DNA from 4 places in the Caballeronia sp. AZ10_KS36 genome. Region 4 is predicted to be linked to each of the others. Evidence: predicted binding sites of a transcription regulator. Region 4 holds the regulator's gene; each other region holds the start of a gene.
What was found. The regulator FliA, encoded in region 4, starts transcription of late flagellar genes. The targets are predictions, from matches to a motif close to CTAAAGTTTNNNNNNNNNNNGCCGNTA.
Positions count from the first base shown of each region.

Region 1 (4,372 bases), on a different contig from region 4:
CAAGGCCGCAGAAGTTAGCAGAGCGAAGGATGCCGCGAGCCAGACCGTGCTTCGGCTGCAGCGCGCCGCGATCACCGGAAAGCCGGAGGACGTCGCCGCCATGCAAGCCGGCGTGCTCGAAGCAACCAAAGCAACCTCGCAGCGGCTCGAAAAAGTGGACCGCATGATTACGTCGGCGCGCGGGCGCGAGCTTTTCAATGCGCTCGTCGAGGCGCGCGCCGCGAACACCGCAGCCCGCCAGGAAGCGGTCAAGCTACTGACGGCGGGGCAGATCGAAGACGCCCGCGCGCAACTCGCGGGACCGGTTGCGACCGCGCAGGCCAAATATTTCACGGCGCTGGACGCGCTCGTCGCGCATCAGTTCGAGCTGGCCGACGAGTCGGCGAAGCACGCGCACGCCGCCTATGACCGAGCGGTCGCGCTGTCCTTCGCATCGACGATAGCGGCGGTGCTGGTGGCGATCGCCGCGATGCTGGTCATCACGCGATCCGTGACCAAGCCCCTGGCTGACGCGCTGGCGGCAATGAAGGCACTGGAGCAGGGCGATCTGACGCACCGCGTCGAGGTCGTCGGCCGCGATGAACTCGCGACGTTGATGGTGGCGGTGCGAGCCGCGTTCGCGAAGCTCTCGTCGCTTGCGAATGGCATCAAGGAGTCCGTCGATGTCATTCGAACGGCGTCGGGCGAGATTGCCGCGGGCAGCACGGACTTGTCGTCGCGCACGGAACAGCAGGCCGCCTCTCTCGAGGAAACCGCAGCGAGCATGGAAGAGCTGACCGCGACCGTCAAGCAGAACGCCGAGAACGCGCGACAGGCCAGTGGTCTCGCCGACAACGCGAGTACCGTCGCCAACGAAGGCAGCGCCATCGTCAGCCAGGTCGTCGAGACGATGACCGGCATCGAAGACAGCTCCGCGAGGATCGCCGAGATCATCGGCATGATCGAAGGCATCGCGTTCCAGACGAACATCCTCGCGCTCAACGCGGCGGTCGAAGCCGCACGAGCCGGTGAGCAAGGCCGGGGCTTCGCCGTCGTGGCAAGCGAAGTGCGCAGCCTCGCGCAGCGGTCGTCGGCTGCGGCGAAGGAAATCAAGGAATTGATCGAGACCTCGGGCAGCCGTGTTCAGGCCGGAACCGAGCTGGTGGCGAGGGCGGGCGACACGATGCAGCGCGTCGGCACCGCGATCAAGCGCGTCACCGACATCATGGGCGAGATCGCATCGGCCTCGAACGAACAGAGCCGCGGCATCGAACAGGTGAATCAGGCCATCTCGCAGATGGACGAGGTCACGCAGCAAAACGCGGCGCTCGTCGAAGAAGCGGCGGCAGCGGCCGGCTCCATGGAGGATCAGGCGAAGCATCTGACCGCAGCGGTCGCTGTGTTCCGCACGGCGCAGTCCTTAAACGCGCCGGCGGCCGGCGGCTACGAACAGAAGCCGACGCAAGCGTCCGTCACTAAGAGAACGCCCTCGGCGACGCATGCGACGAAGCCCGTGGTCGCGCCGCCGGTAGCGGTCGCGGCAGCCGCTGACGGCGACTGGTCGACGTTCTGAGTCGGAAGGTGTCGCCATGCGGCTGACAAACCGGCGCGCGAGTCAAGAGGCGCCGAATCACGGAGATTCGCCTTGCCACGGAGAATCGCAGGGCGAGTTTCTTGTCCGGAATGAGGTGGGTGACATGGTCAAGCAACTGCATGAACTTCGCCGTCGGCTGGCGGCGATGGAAAACGATATCGCACAAGAGGCGATCGAGGCGGTCGTCAAGGCTTGTTTCGAGCTGGACGAATTCCTTCGGTCGAGTGGCGGTCCGCCGGGCGATACCTCGCGTTGCCCGAGCGCGTAGTGAGCTAGCGCTGCGCATGGCTGCGTGCAGTGGGCGATGCGCAGGAAAGAAAAGAGAGAAAGGATTGACAGATGGTTAAAACGGAAATGCGTTTGCTGGTAGTCGATGACTTGACCACCATGCGCAGTTTGATTCGAAAGATGCTGAAGGCGATCGGCTATACGCTGATCGACGAAGCAGTCGATGGCGTGTCGGCCCTCGAGAAACTCAAGACGCAGCGGTTCGATCTCGTCATCACGGACTGGAACATGCCGAACATGGACGGGCTGACTCTACTCCAGGAGATTCGCAAGTCCGAGGAGCACGCCGACGTTCCGGTTCTGATGGTGACCGCCGAGACCCGGCGCGAAAACGTGATCGCGGCGATCCGCGCGGGTGCGAGCGGCTATGTGGTGAAGCCGTTCTCCGAAGCTGCGCTCGCCGACAAGCTGGCTCAGATTGCGCCGCTCCAGCAGGCAAGCGCGCCGACCGACCGCAGCGCGTCCGTCTTCGGCGCCGTCTTCATGAACGCGTGAACGGCGTCTTTTACACTTTGTTGCAAACTGTTGCAATTTGCCGGAAGCCTTGTCGGATAAGGCTTTCGGGCGATTCCCGGGGCGATCGGCCGACCGCATGAAGCGTCGGATGGTAAAGGTTTCAACGCAGGCACCGTTAAGCAATAAAGCCAGCGAGAACCGAAACCATGAACATTCAGACCATCAAAAGCGCAGATTCCTCGACCCAGATCACCGTTAAGCGCGCGGCGGGCACCGGCACGAAGCCGAGCGCCAGCAGCGCGCAACAGGTCGCGCCCGCCGCGAGCGACGGCTCGGCTATCAGCCTGTCTTCGAGTGCGGCGTTCTCTTCCCACGCGTCGGACATCGATACTGCCAAGGTGGAATCCATCAAGGCCGCATTGAAAGACGGTAGCTATAAGATCGACTCGTCCGCCATCGCCGACGGCATGCTGGGCACGGCGCGAGATCTCCTGCGCGCGACTTCGCGTTAAGCGGACGTTGAACCGCCCGCAGTTTAAATAATCGCTGGGCGGTGGCATCCGCCGCCGCCGCTCCGGTATCGACCAAGTTTCCACAGCGGCTAGCGATTAGCTTCGCGGTGCAGCTACGGCCATAACATCGTCGTCTGGTCGTCACAGCGCCCGGACGAACGCTAGCCAGCACGCTCTTCTCCGCATTGTCGCGACGACGCCACGCGAGCCGTCGCGAACGAGTTTCTCCCTTCGACGTCCACCGGTTCTAAGGCCGCGGTCGATTCCAGAACAAAACTACGTACCACGAATCATTTTAGCATTGGCGATCACCATGGCGGTCACGAGGATCTCGCGCGGGCGCGCTTTTCCTGCTGACGCCGTACCTGCGGTCCATTGCGGTCGCAAGTACACCGGCAGCGCGGCTGGCATGATGGCGCGGACCATACGCAAGGCGCTCCGCTGTACACAGGGAACTTCTTAACACCGCAGTCCAGGCGGGCGCTTGCCGCGCGCCGTCACCTAGTAGCATTGCGCGGTTTTTCGTCGAGCAATGAACCAGTTGCATCGAAAAAGGATTGCAACGCCCTCGCGAGCCATGGTAGAAGCACCGCTGCGTTCGCAGCTGTGCGGCGCGTGTAAGGAACGGGTTCGTTGCCACGAAGGAGCAGAAGTTGAGAAGGACCGCCGAAAACAAGTTGAAGGTGGTCGCGGTACGAGTCGAGCCAGCAATCGAGCAGCGGTTGCGGCTACTGGCGGAAGTAACGGGACGCAAGCAATCATTCTTTTTGCAGCAGATGATCGAACGCGGCATTGGCGCAATGGAAGACCTCTGGCTTCCTCCCGCTGTGCTCGAAGAAGTACGGGGCGGCAATCTGCAGGCGCGGCAACCCGTGCCCGGAGCGACGCCTGACTTGTTCGGCGATCTGTCTGAAGAGAAAGCGGGCTAGACGCACCGTGTCGCGCCGTTTCCTCGCTGATTTGCTTTCCCGAAATGAAAGCGACCGTCGAGAATGATTTGCGTTTCAAGCAGGTCGCCCGAAACCGATACGCTAGAACTCGCTTAAGTCGCTTTCGAAAAAAGGTAATGGGTGGCGCGCTATTTTCCTATGTGCGCAGCCGCCCGATATTTGCCAGTCGATGATTCAAACGCTGCGGTTCGACGAAGACGTCGGACGCAGTCACGCAGCGCGCGTCTTTCGCCGTAAGGCGTGAGTCGCTGTACGTCTTTCGGGCAGACGCACCGGATACCCCCCTTCCCGGACGCCGATCGACTCAATACATTCAGCAGGAATCGGTCTTGCTCCATGCTGCGGCGAAATGATGCGGCTAATACAAGCAAAATCCGCAGGCAACCGTTTCTGGGGTGCTGTGTACGGTTCCGCACGGTGGCCGGACCACTGCCTTTGGGACGATTTCGGGATACACCTAACCGGTGAAAAAGCCCGAGGCGCCCGCCACCGTGGGCCGCGAATCGCGCCTAAACATTACATGACATTTACAGGGGGTAACCGGATGTCGCTTTCGAAAAGGCTCATTGACAGCGCTAAAGTCTTTCTGCCCG
Region 1 covers NZ_JALQDQ010000039.1:22,077-26,448, reverse strand. Annotated here, with positions in the region: gene NCR35_RS29945 (methyl-accepting chemotaxis protein) at 1-1,552, shown strand, start outside; gene NCR35_RS25170 (hypothetical protein) at 1,677-1,841, shown strand; gene NCR35_RS25165 (response regulator) at 1,913-2,356, shown strand; gene flgM (flagellar biosynthesis anti-sigma factor FlgM) at 2,524-2,829, shown strand; gene NCR35_RS25155 (hypothetical protein) at 3,106-3,255, opposite strand; gene NCR35_RS25150 (YlcI/YnfO family protein) at 3,483-3,758, shown strand.
Region 1: flgM (flagellar biosynthesis anti-sigma factor FlgM) is a predicted target of FliA. The motif match lies at 2,469-2,495, and genes of this name have one in related genera.

Region 2 (4,372 bases), on a different contig from region 4:
CGCGGCAAAGACTTGCGTGCGCGGGTTGTATGGATATACAGTGTGCGTCACTTCTTTCGACGCCCGTTTTTCTCTGTGCTGACCCTTCCGGACGACACCGCCACCGCCGACGCCTCCTCGGAGAATGTCGCCGCCTATCTCGCCAAGCTCAACGATGCGCAGCGCCGGGCGGTCGAATTCGGCGTGGATGCGCCGGGGCGCTGCGGCGGTCCGTTGCTCGTCATCGCGGGCGCGGGCTCGGGCAAGACCAACACGCTCGCGCATCGCGTCGCGCATCTGCTGGTGAAGGGCGCGGATCCGCATCGCATTTTGCTGCTGACGTTTTCGCGCCGCGCGGCGCTCGAAATGACGCGGCGCGTGACGCGCATCGCGACGAGCGCGCTCGGCACGAACAGCGCCATCGCGCAGGGGCTCACGTGGTCCGGCACGTTTCACGGCATCGGCGCGCGGCTGCTGCGCGATTACGCCGATCTCGTCGGCCTCGCGCCGTCGTTCACCATCAACGACCGCGAAGACTCCGCCGACCTGATGAACCTCGTGCGCCATGAGCTCGGGCTCTCGTCGAAAGAGAAGCGGTTTCCCGCCAAATCGACGTGCTTCGCCATCTACTCGCGCGTCGTCAACACGGGCGCGTCGCTCGCGACCGTGCTGGACCAGGCGTATCCGTGGTGCCGCGAGTGGGAAGCGGACCTGAAGCGCCTCTTCGCCGCGTACGTGAGCGCCAAGCAGGCGCAAAGCGTCCTCGACTACGACGACCTGCTGCTCTACTGGTCGCACCTCGCCGCCGAGCCGAGCATCGCGGCCGACTTGTCGAGCCGCTTCGACCACGTGCTCGTCGACGAATATCAGGACACCAACCGCCTGCAAGCCACCATCCTGCTCGCGATGAAACCGGACGGACGCGGCCTCACCGTCGTGGGCGACGACGCGCAGTCCATCTATTCGTTTCGCGGCGCGACGGTGCGCAATATCCTCGACTTCCCGCAGCACTTCGATCCGCCCGCCGCGACCGTCACGCTCGACCGCAACTATCGGTCGACGCAGCCGATTCTCGAAGCGTCGAACGCCGTGATCGGGCTTGCCACCGAGCGCTACACGAAGGATCTGTGGACCGACAAGGCATCGGCGCAAAGGCCGCGCGTCGTCTCCGTCGCGGACGAGGCCGACCAGGCGCGCTACGTCGTCGAAAAGGTGCTGGAGGCGCGCGAGGCGGGCATGAAGCTCAAGTCGCAGGCGGTGCTGTTCCGCGCGGCGCATCACAGCGCGACGCTCGAAATCGAACTCACGCGGCGCAACATTCCGTTCGTGAAGTTTGGCGGCCTCAAGTTTCTGGATTCCGTGCACGTGAAAGACGTGCTCGCGGTGCTGCGCTGGGCCGAGAATCCGCGCGATCGCGTCGCGGGCTTTCGCGTCGCGCAACTGCTGCCGGGCATCGGGCCGGCGATTGCGGGGCGCCTGCTGGATAGCGTCGCGCAGGCCGAGCGCGCGCCGACTGCGATCGCGGCGTTCGGCGCGCCCGCGCGGGCGAGCGAAGACTGGCCGCGCTTCGTCGCGCTCATGGGCAAGCTGTGCGGCCGCGAATCGCCGTGGCCCGCCGAATTCGAGATGGTCCGCCGCTGGTACGAGCCGCATCTCGAACGCAATCACGAAGACGCGGCCATCCGCATCGGCGACGTATTGCAGATGGAAAGCATCGCGTCCACGTACCCGACGCGCGAGCGTTTCTTGACCGAACTCACGCTCGATCCGCCCGACGCGACGAGCGACGAGTCCGGCGTGCCGCTCATCGACGAGGACTATCTGATTCTCTCGACCATCCACTCGGCGAAAGGGCAGGAGTGGCGCAACGTGTTCGTGCTGAACGGCGTGGACGGCTGCATTCCGTCCGATATGGGCACGGGCAGCGACGAGGAAATCGACGAAGAGCGCCGCCTGCTGTATGTCGCGATGACGCGGGCGAAGGAAGACCTGCACATCGTCACGCCGCAGCGTTTTTACGTGCACAACCAGACGAATCTGGGCGATCGCCACGTCTGGGCGCAGCGCACGCGTTTCATCCCGGCGCATCTGATGCAGCACTTCGAGGCAGGCGCATGGCCGCCGGTGCCGGTCGCGGCCGCGCCGACGGCGGCGGGGCTCGCCGCAGCGGCGAAAGCGAAGATCGATATCGCCGCGCGGCTGAAGGGAATGTGGGAGTAGGGCGTCGCTCGTTCAGCGCGGGGCGCGTGAAGCGCTCGGCACGCGCGGCGCGCTTCCGAAAATGCTGCGCAGCCACGCCGCGAAGCGCGTGAAGCCGTCGTAGGGTTCGTCGACGAAAAGCTCCGGCCGCATCGAGCGCAGATACTCCAACAGTTGCTGCGCTTCCTGTTTCTGGATCGATCCGTAGAAGATGCCGAGCCGCAGCAGCGCGCGCAGCTCGCCGAGCTTCTCGCGCGCAGTGGAGCCGACGTTCGTTTCGACCGCGATCTTCGCATCGAACACGCGCTGGCGCAGCGAATCGGCGAGCCGCCAGGCGGGCGTCTGCATCTTCTGTTCGACTTCGCGGATATCCACCGCCGCCGACTTGATCTGCGAGGCGAGTACGTCCACCTGCGAGGCGTCGCCCTTCGCTTCGGTGACGATGGCCGTCGCCCATTCGCGCGACGCTTTCACCAGATCCTCGGCGCTCCAGTCCGAGCGGATCGCAAACGCAAAGCCGTGCTCGGCCGCCTGCCGGATCAGGATTTCGACGACATCCGGGAACTCCTTGTCGAGCGCGCGCTTCGCCCACGCATACTGGCCGTGCGTGAGCATGCGCTGCACGGCCTGCTCGGTGAGCGGCGTGTCGTTGTCGAGCAGCTTCGCGCGCAGAAAGTCCTCGAACGACGGCGTGACGAACTGCGGGTCGAGCTTGAGCGACAGACGCAGGAACGCCTCGAAGTCGCGGTTCAGCGACGCGATCGTTTCATCGCGCAACGAAAGAGTGATTTGACGCATGTCGGTTTCCGGGTTCCGCGCTCGGCTGGCCCGATGGCGGGAAGTGCTGTCGGCCTGCCGCGCGGGCGGAGTCCGTTCGTTTCAGATAACGGCGGGCCGGCCGGAAACTTGAGGGCTTTAGGAGGACGCCTCGCTTCGGTATTCAGCGCAGCACGACGAGCTGCCAGATGAAGAACACGCCGAGCGATACGGCGATCGTCAGCAGCGCGCGGCGTGTCAGCGCGCAAACGACGACTGCCGCCAGCGCCGCGATCAGTTGCGGATTGCGCCACGTCAGCTCGGCGCCGTTGCCGTGCGGCGAGACCGTCATCGGCACGATGATCGCGGTGAGCACCGTCACCGGCACGAAGCCGAGCGCGGTGCGCACGACCGGCGCAAACGACAGCCGCTCGCCGAGCACGAACACGGCGGCGCGGATCAGATACGTGACGAGCGCCATGCCGACAATCAGGACGACGTAGTTCATTGCGCGCGCTCCTTGGCGTCTTTGACGCGGGGCCTTTGTTCGACGAGCGTGAGCAGCAGGCCCACGGCGACGCCCGCGAGCACGGCTGCGAGCAGCCCGAGCTTGTACGGCCAGCCTTGCCACGCGAACGACAGCACGCCCGAAGCCAGCGCCGCCGCGACGAAGCGCAGCGCCACCAGTTGCGGCACGATGATCGCGATGAACGTGGCGACCATCGCGAAGTCGAGCCCGAGCGACTTGAGCCCCGGAAACGCCGCGCCGAAGAAGAGCCCGATGAGCGTCCACGCTTGCCAGTTCACATACATCGCGAGGCCGGAGCCGAGGAAGTAGTGCGGCCCGGTCTCGCCCGGCGGGCGCGCTCGATAGTGCGCGTAGGCGACGGCGAACACTTCGTCGGTCAAGAGGCCGGCCAGCGCCCAGCGCCAGCGCGCGGGCAGATGAGCGACGTAGGGCGCGAGCGTCGCCGAATAGAGCACGTGGCGCAGATTGACGACGAAGGTCGTCGCCCAGATGACGGCGAAGCTCGCGTGTCCCGCGATCATGCCGACCGCGATGAACTGCGCCGAGCCCGCGAAGACCGCGAGCGACATCAACTGGCCGTGCCAGAGCGTGAGCGGACTCGCCGTGACGAGCGTGCCGAAGATCACGCCGAAGGGCGCGGCGCCGATCATCATCGGAATGGTGTCGCGTGCGCCGGCGGCGAGTTCCCGCATGGCGTTGCCGGATGGTGCGGATGGTGCGTTCAAGATTGTCCTCCTGATTCGCGGAGGATAGGCCCGTTACGGTGCGCGGGCTTGTACGTTCTTGCGGTGCCGGCCCGCACTCACCGCCAGCGCCCCGGCGCGACGCCGAACGCGCGCTTGAAATGCCGCGTGAAGTGGCTCTGATCGGTGAAGCCGCTCGCCGCCGCGACCTGCGCGATCGACGCCC
Region 2 covers NZ_JALQDQ010000018.1:246,041-250,412, reverse strand. Annotated here, with positions in the region: gene NCR35_RS11335 (ATP-dependent helicase) at 76-2,199, shown strand; gene NCR35_RS11330 (DUF4088 family protein) at 2,212-2,976, opposite strand; gene NCR35_RS11325 (AzlD domain-containing protein) at 3,119-3,442, opposite strand; gene NCR35_RS11320 (AzlC family ABC transporter permease) at 3,439-4,155, opposite strand; gene NCR35_RS11315 (helix-turn-helix transcriptional regulator) at 4,266-4,372, opposite strand, start outside.
Region 2: NCR35_RS11330 (DUF4088 family protein) is a predicted target of FliA. The motif match lies at 3,063-3,089, and genes of this name have one in related genera.

Region 3 (4,372 bases), on a different contig from region 4:
TGCTTCGTCGATCAGGCTTTCGCGGCTCGACACCATCGCGTCATTGATGCTTGCGCTGCTCATCAACGCGGCGATCCTGATTCTCGCGGCTTCCGCGTTTCATGCGACAGGTCACACGCAAGTGACCGAGATCGAGGACGCATACAAGCTGCTCGCGCCCATCGTCGGCAGCGGGCTTGCCGCGATTTTGTTCGCGGTGACGCTCTTCGCTTCGGGGCAAAGCTCCACCTTCACTGGGACCATTGCAGGGCAGGTCATCATGGAAGGCTTTCTGCGCCTGAAGATTCCGTGTTATCAGCGGCGCTTCATCACGCGGGCGCTCGCGCTGGTGCCTGCGCTGATCGGTGTCTATATGCTCGGCAACGGCGCGGTCGGCAAGCTGCTGGTCGCGAGCCAGGTCGTGCTGAGTCTGCAATTGCCGTTCGCGCTGTATCCGCTGATTCGCATGACGAGCGATCGCACGCTGATGGGCAGCTTCGCGAATGCGCCGCATACGAAGGTCATTGCGTGGCTGCTTTTCGTCGTGATCAGCGCGGCTAACATCTGGCTCGTCGTGCAGACCGCGACGGAGTGGTTCGCGTAAGCGCGAGGCCTACGCGAACCGCCTACCGCGTACTAAATGCGGCTTACTTGACGACAGCGACCGGCGTATTCGATTTCGCCGCGACGGCAGCGGGAATCGCAGCGTCGGCGGGCAGTGCCTGATCGACCGTGGTGCGTCCGCCATCGCGGAAGAACGCGAGTTCAGCCGCCTTGTTCAGCACGAGAATGCTGATGCGCCGGTTCGTCGGCTCGTCGATGACGTCCTTGTTGAGCGGCAGGGCGTCGGCGAGACCGCGCACTTGCAACACCTTGCCTTCGTTCATGCCGCCCGCGACCAGCGCACGCCGCGCCGCGTTCGCGCGCTCGCTCGACAGTTCCCAGTTCGAATAGCCTTTCTGGTTGCCGGAGTAGGGCACGGCATCCGTATGGCCTGCGATCGACACGCGATTGTCCACGTCGTTGAGCGATGCGCCGATGTTGGACAGAATCGTCGTCACATAGCTTTCGAGCTTCGAGCTGCCCGATGCGAACATCGGCCGCTTCAAAGAATCGACGATCTCGATACGCAAGCCTTCGCTCGTGATCGCAATGCGGATCTGATCCTTGAACGCGCGCAATGCGGGCGTGTTCTCGATCAGCGCGGTCAGCTTCTGCTTCAGTTGTTGCAGGCGCTGCATGTCGTCGACGGCGACGGCCGCGCGCGCGACGGAAGGCGGCACCGGCTGCGTCTGGCTCTTGTTGGCTTCGCCGGGACGCGAGCTGGACAGGTCCTTGCCGCCGCCGTTGATGACGCTCGTATGGGCGGAGGCGCCGCCTTCGTTGCCGAACAGCGCCGAGAGCGGCGTATTGAAGTATTGCTCGATGCCTTCCTTGTCGTACTTCGACGTGGAGCCGAGCAGCCACATCAAGAGGAAGAACGCCATCATTGCGGTCACGAAGTCCGCATAGGCGATCTTCCACGCGCCGCCATGGTGGCCGCCGTGGCCGCCGCCCTTCTTCTTGCGACGCACGACGACAGTGGGCGCGAGCACGGATTGCAACGGGTCGCGAGACGGTCTTTCAGCCATGAACGATGCTCCTTGTGTCTACGCAGAAGCGGGTCAGGCCGACTTCGGCGACTTGGTGGCGCGCACGGCGTCGTCCAGTTCCTTGAAGCTCGGACGGTCCGCCGTGAAGAGCACCTTGCGGCCGAACTCGACAGCGACCGTCGGCGCGTAGCCGTTCATCGATGCGAGCAGCACGGACTTCACGCACTGGAACGGCTTGGCTTCCGCCGCGCCCTTCGCGTTGAGCAGGTCGGCGAGCGGGCCGATGAAGCCGTAGGCGAGCAAGATGCCGAGGAACGTGCCGACCAGCGCGCCGGCGATCATCTCGCCGAGCACGGCGGGCGCAGCGCCTACCGAGCCCATCGTATGCACCACGCCCATCACCGCGGCCACGATGCCGAATGCGGGCAAGCCATCGGCCATCTTCTGAATGGCGTTCGCGGCCACCGCGCTTTCCGTGTGATGCGTCTCGAGTTCTTCGTCCATCAGGTCCTGCAATTCGAGCGCGTTCACGTTGCCCGCCGACATCATGCGCAGGTAATCGACGATGAAATCGAGCAGGTGATGATCCGCCATCACGTGTTCGTACTTCTGGAAGACCGGGCTGGACTCGGGCGCGTCGACGTCCGCTTCGAGCGCCATCATTCCTTCCTTGCGGGCCTTCTGCAGCAGTTCGTACAGCAGCGCGATAAGCGAGAGGTATTTCTCTTTGGTATATCCGCCGCCTTTGAAGACCTTCGGCAGTGCCTGCAAGGTTTTCTTGAGCGTGGACGTGGGGTTCGATACGACGAACGCCCCGATGGCCGCGCCGAAAATACACAGCAATTCAAAAGGCTGAACGAGGGCTGCCAAGTGACCGCCGACCCCCATGAAGCTCCCGATGACGGAGCCGATGACGACTACCCATCCGATAACGACAAACATGATTTCTCCGCAAATGTCCGGGCGTTGCGAGCCGTGCGCACTCGTTAGCGAAACACGCACGGCTCGCAATGCATTGTCTGCATGATGCTGGGCTTTTTAACGGCGCGGTACACGCCGACATTTAGGGTGGCGCCCGCAAACATTTCGAGGCGGCCTCCGCCAAGGTAAAACTTACGCGCGTGCTTTACGCGCAAGGTAATGGATTGCTGCCATGCGCTTCGTCTAACATCGGCGCATGGACACGACACTGACCGAAGCCAAGGCCCGCGCGCCGGGCGTCACGCCTGCCACGGTTGGCATGTTGCTGCGCGAATGGCGTCAACGCAGGCGCATGAGTCAACTGGAACTTGCCTGTATAGCGGACGTTTCGACGCGCCACTTGAGCTTTATCGAATCCGGACGCTCCGTGCCGAGCCGCGACATGCTGATCCGGCTCGCCGAGCAACTGGACGTGCCTTTGCGCGAGCGCAACGCGCTTTTTCTCGCAGCGGGCTATGCGCCGCTGTACAAGGAGCGGGCATTCGCGGACCCGGAACTCGCACCCGCACGGCGTGCCGTCGAACTCGTGCTGAAGGGCCACGAGCCGTATCCCGCGCTCGCGGTGGATCGTCACTGGACGATGATCGCCGCCAATGCCGCGCTGCAACCGCTCGTCGCAGCGGCGGATGCGTCCTTGCTTGCGCCGCCCGTCAACGTGCTGCGCCTCGCGCTGCATCCGCGCGGGCTCGCGAGCGTCATCGAGAACTGGCACGAGTGGCGCGCGCATCTGCTTGCGCGGCTGCGTCGGCAGATAGACGTGTCAGGCGACACGACGCTCGCCGCGCTGCGCGACGAACTCGAAGCGTATCCCGCGCCGCCGCACGCGGGACGCGCCGAGCGCGGCGCAACCGATCTTGTCGTCGTGCCGCTGCGCTTGCGCACGGAGCTCGGCGTGCTGTCGCTCATCAGCACGACCACGGTGTTCGGCACGCCGGTCGATGTCACGCTCTCGGAGCTCGCAATCGAAGCCTTTTTCCCCGCAGACGACGCCACCGCGCGCATACTCCATCGGGCGCACGGCGAGCGTCGCTAACGGGTGATGTGGAACCTGCTGCCGCCGCGCGAATCAATCAACAGGAGGGGAGCGGCGCGCTGCCATACGCGCGCGCCGGTGCCAGCGTCAGCTTTTGTCCAACCAACGCAGAAGGCAGCCATGATTCAGACATTCGAACACGTGATCGGCGGCGAGCGCATGCAGTTTTGCGCGAGCATCGCGGAAGGCGGCGGACCGCAGCGCGTCATCATCAGCCGAGCGGACTCGGCGGAATCGCTCGTCATCGTCCAGGCCGATGGCATCATCGGCACGATCAGGGCGGAAGTGGAAGCGCCGGATACGTTCGTCGCGGACGCAGTGCGCAAGGCGCAGCAGGAAGCATTGATCGAACGGGCGCTGGAAACCGGCGAGGTGCAGACGACAAGCCTCTAGCGTGTTTCTATCCGACGATGCCCGCGCAGCCCGAAAGGGTGCGCGGGCATTCGTCATGCGGGACATGAACGAGCCGCTACATGCGCGGCTCGCCGTTCTTCGGATCGGCCGGGACGAGCGGCATCGCCGAATCGGGACCGTCCGGCATGTCGGGATCGTCGGGATTCGGCGCCGCATCCGGATCGAGCAACTTGTCCGGATCAGGTTCGACGGTTTCTTCCGGGGCGTGTGGCTGGTTGGACATGATGCGGGTTCTCCTTGAAGTGACTTGAGCCGGTTCGCAACCTGTGTTCCCGCCGAATGCGCCAAGCTATTTCGCCGCGCGTCGGTGCCGGTTCGCGGCTTCATCGCCGTCCGCCGCTGTCCCGCCGCGCACGCCACGCGCGATGACCGC
Region 3 covers NZ_JALQDQ010000025.1:369,153-373,524, reverse strand. Annotated here, with positions in the region: gene NCR35_RS17155 (Nramp family divalent metal transporter) at 1-583, shown strand, start outside; gene motB (flagellar motor protein MotB) at 627-1,610, opposite strand; gene motA (flagellar motor stator protein MotA) at 1,644-2,513, opposite strand; gene NCR35_RS17140 (helix-turn-helix domain-containing protein) at 2,749-3,585, shown strand; gene NCR35_RS17135 (hypothetical protein) at 3,706-3,978, shown strand; gene NCR35_RS17130 (hypothetical protein) at 4,055-4,222, opposite strand; gene NCR35_RS17125 (MFS transporter) at 4,289-4,372, opposite strand, start outside.
Region 3: motA (flagellar motor stator protein MotA) is a predicted target of FliA. The motif match lies at 2,611-2,637, and genes of this name have one in related genera.

Region 4 (4,372 bases):
CTCTGGGTCGAGTCCAGTCCTTTGCCCGATTCGATCGTCGGTTCCAGTCCATGCCTCATACACGAGGATTCGGCTAGGCGTCACGGCGCTGGTTCCCGCGCGGGCTCCAAGCAACCCGGACGCCCCCGATCGCAATTGACTCACTTCAACTGGTTTGCCGAAACGGGCACCGGCTTTACCGTCCATGCTGCTTCACCGCTACTCGGCGTATACGAAGGCCGTGCCATCACCTGCTCTACAGCGGCATACGGAAAGAAAAAGACAAGGGGTTGCTGGTTCGATCCCAGCCGGGCGCGCCAAGTCGCACATCTGTCGCCTCGTCGTCATCCCCCACGAACTCAAGCCTCGCACCTGCTTTGCCGTTAACCCTACGGCCGACCGCGCCCATTCCAGGCGCGTCGAACGAACAAAAACAAAATCCAGGGGTTCACATGCAGCAGGCTCACCACCCGCCACGCTGGCCTCATGCCTTCGCATGGGCGGCGCTTCGGCATCCCGAACGCGAACAAGCCACGCTGCGCGTTGTGCTCGGCGCCGTAGTTCTCCTCGCCTACGCCTGTTTCGCGTGGCTCGTCCCTTCGCGCGAAGCGTCGCTGGTCGCGCAAATCGTCGGGCTCTATGTGTTCTACGGCGCAGTCACGCTGCTGATCGTCAGCCGCATGGCGTCGCCATCGAAGAAGCGGCTCGTGGTCACGACCATTGCCGATCAGGCGCTCGTCGGCGCGGCGCTCGCCGCGGGCGGCGAGATCGCTCTGCCGCTCTTGTGGGTCGTCTTCTGGTTTCTGATCGGCTCGGGCTGCCGCTACGGCAAGCGCACGCTCGCCGTCTCCTGCGCCACCGCGATGACGGTCATCGGCGGGCTCGCGCTCTGGCAGCCGTGGTGGAACGCGAACCTGTCCGCCGCGCTCGGGCTCGCGTTGAGCGTGCTGGCGGCATCGGTGTATCTGACCGTGCTCGTCGATCGCCTCGGCAACGCCAATCGCGATCTCGCGCGTCAGGCATCGACCGATCCGCTCACGGGTCTCGCCAATCGCTACGCGCTGGAACACATCGTCAATCGCACGATGTCCGAGGCAACGCAGGACACCGTGCTGCTTCTGATCGACCTCGACGGCTTCAAGGAAGTCAACGATACCTACGGTCACGCGGTCGGCGACGTGCTATTGCAGCAGTTCGCCAACGTGCTCGCCCGCCGCATGTCCAATAGCGACACCGTGGCGCGCCTCGGCGGCGACGAGTTCGTGGTGCTCGCGCATCAGGCGCAGAGCCGCACGGCCGTCCTCGCAATCACCGAAGGCATTCACGCGGCGCTCGCGTCGATCGCGTCGGTGGACGGGCGGCCGGTTTCGGTCTCGGCGAGCATCGGCGCGTGCATGTTGTCCAGCGCGGCCGACGCGCGCCACGCCGACATCCACGCCGTGCTGCGCGCCGCCGACCGCGCGATGTATCGCGCGAAAAGTCTCGGCATCGGCAAAACGGTGTTCGCCGAAGCGCGAGACTTCGAAGCCGGCTAACGTATTACGCTTCGACGCTCGTCCACGACTGCTCGCGCAGCTTGGCGCGCAAACGCGCGACCGCCTGGCTGTGCAGCTGACACACGCGCGATTCGCTCACTTCCATCACCGCGCCGATTTCGCGCAGGTTCAGGCCGCGTTCGTAGTAGAGGCTCATCAGCAGCTTTTCGCGTTCCGGCAGCTTGTCGATGGCTTCGATCAGCGCGCCGCGCAGGCTGTCGTCGAGCAGCGCGGACAGCGGGTCCGAACGGTCGACGCAATAGCGGTCGAGGAACGGCTCGTCGTCGGCGGAGCGGTCGAAGTCTTCGTAGTAGATCAGCTGGCTGCCGTGCAGGTCTTGCAGCATCGACTGATATTCGTCGAGCGGCATCTTCATGTGCTCGGCGATTTCCACTTCGCTCGCGGCGCGGCCGAGGTTCTGCTCGACCTTGTGCACCGCCGATTCCACTTCGCGCGACGTCTTGCGCATGCTGCGCGGCAGCCAGTCGTTGGCACGCAGCTCGTCGAGCATCGCGCCGCGAATGCGCTGGCTCGCGTAGGTTTCGAACTGCGCACCCTGATCTTCCTTATAGCGGCTCGCCGCATCCAGAAGACCGATCATGCCGGCCTGAATCAGGTCGTCGAGATCGACGCTCGCCGGCATCTTGGCGACGAGCTGAAGTCCGAGCCGGCGAACGAGCGGCGCATATTTAGTCAGGACGTCCGACTGTGAGAGTTTGCCTTGGGCGTTGTACATCTGAGTCACCTTAATCTTGATCACATCGACGCCGTACTGGTCAATGCATGACTGGAAAACAACGACGCCATGCGCCCCGTCTCCCGTCCGCCCTTGTCAGCCTCGCCAACCGAAAACCGCGCGTCATTCCGGACCTGCGTCTCGCTCCCGGTCGGGGCGGGACGCATCGGCCAATGCAGAAGCTCCGCCGCGATCTGCCGGTAGTCGCGCGCCGCGGCTGTCGCCGGGAACGCTTCCACCACGCAGCGCGAGAGCTCCTTCGCCCGAGTGACGCGCGCATCCTCGGACACATACCCTGCCTGCACGAGCGACACGGCCAGATACCGGCTCGCGACGCCCGACAGGTTGTCGAACGCGACCGCCGCGTCGGCCGGGTTCTGCACGTGATTCACGAGCACGCGGAACTGGCCGATCGCATGGGCGTAGTGCAGACGCTTGATGCACGCGTACGCCTCGGTGATCGCGGACGCGGCCACCCGCGTCACGATGAGAAAGTCATGCGCCTGCGCCGCGAGCGACGAGAGCGCGCCGTATCGATCGAGCTGCGCGTCGATCAGAACGATGTCCGCCTGACCTTCGAGCAGCGCGCGGCACTGCGCGGCGTCGTGGCTGATGCGTTCGTCGCGCGGCGCGGCGAGCAGCGAGAAGCCGAACGGCGTGCGCGTCACCGCGTCCTGAAGCGCCTCGCGGCCCGACATCACCGCGGCGAGCGCCCCGGCGCCGGACGTACCGGCCAGGCGCGCAGCGGATGCCGCGTTCGCCCGCTCGTCGATCACGAGCACGTCCTTGCCATGCACGGACAGCGCCGCGCCCAGATTCACGACCGCCGACGTGCAGCCGATGCCCGCCGGCCCGCCCGCCACCGCCACCACGCGCGAACCGCCTCGCGTGAGCAGCCTTCTCAGACCTTCAGCCTGATCGAGCACGAACTTATCCAAAGCGGACCTCATGCAGTTCGGTGGTGGCGCGCGCGGACAATGCGGAGAGCAGTGCCGGCACCTCGTCGTCCTGCGGCACGAAGGGCGAACCCTCGCGCGGAATGCAGAACGCGCTCTTGATCAGAAAACGCTTGGTCGCGACGTACAGGTTCTCCGGCACCTTCTGGCCGGTCGAGACGTAATGCACCGGCAGCTTGTAGCGGATGACGGTATCGAGCACGCCGCCGAGATTCGTCGCTTCGTCGAGCTTGGTCAGGATGCAGCCCGCGAGCGGCGGCTGATCGGCCGCGCTCTTGTACGCCTGCACCACTTCGTTGAGCGTGTCGCCGTGGCTGGTCGCGTTGAGCAGCAACAGGCGCTGCACCGGATGACCCGCGCCGCAGAGCATCGAAATCTGGTCGGACACCATGCGATCGCGCTGGCTCATGCCGATGGTGTCGATCAGCACGATGTGCTTGTTGCGCAACTCCGAGAGCGCGAGTTGCAGGTCGGCGGCGTCTTTCACCGCGTGGACCGAGACGCCGAGAATCTTGCCGAAGATGCGCAGTTGCTCGTGCGCGCCGATCCGGTAGCTGTCGGTCGTGAGCAGCGCGACCTTGCTTGCGCCGAAGCGCATCACGCAGCGCGCGGCGAGCTTGGCCGTGGTCGTGGTCTTGCCGACGCCCGTCGGGCCCATCAGCGCGAACACGCCGCCGCGTTCCATCAGCGCGTCTTCGCTCGCCATGACCGGCAGGTTCGATTCGAGCACCTGCTGCACCCATTCCATCGCGTGCTCGGCGCTTTCCATCTCGGGCATGTTGTCCACGACCATGCGCACGAGTTGCGCGGAGAAACCGGCCGCGAACAGGCGCTTGGTGAGGCCGGCGTTGCCCGGGCTGCGGCGCTGGCGCTCGCCCCACAGGAGACCGGAGAAGTGCTCTTCCATCATCTCGCGCATCGACGAGAGCTCGTGCATCACCGTTTCGTTGACGACTTGCTCCATGCGTGCGCGAATCGCGTCGGTCACGACGGCGGCCGCGTTCGCGGGCAGACCTTCGAGCGCATTGTCGGGCGAGGCTTCGGCTTGCGGCGCGCCCGCGTTGATCTTGTGGGCGGCGCGGCGCGCGGCGACTTGCGCGGCTTCGCGCGCCCAGTCGGGCGTGTCGATCTTCGGCTGCGCGGACTCGCGCATCGCGTAGTTGCTC
Region 4 covers NZ_JALQDQ010000001.1:149,986-154,357, forward strand. Annotated here, with positions in the region: partial or broken gene NCR35_RS00745 (transposase) at 1-59, opposite strand, end outside; gene NCR35_RS00750 (GGDEF domain-containing protein) at 432-1,514, shown strand; gene NCR35_RS00755 (RNA polymerase sigma factor FliA) at 1,519-2,250, opposite strand; gene NCR35_RS00760 (MinD/ParA family ATP-binding protein) at 2,271-3,188, opposite strand; gene flhF (flagellar biosynthesis GTPase FlhF) at 3,181-4,372, opposite strand, start outside.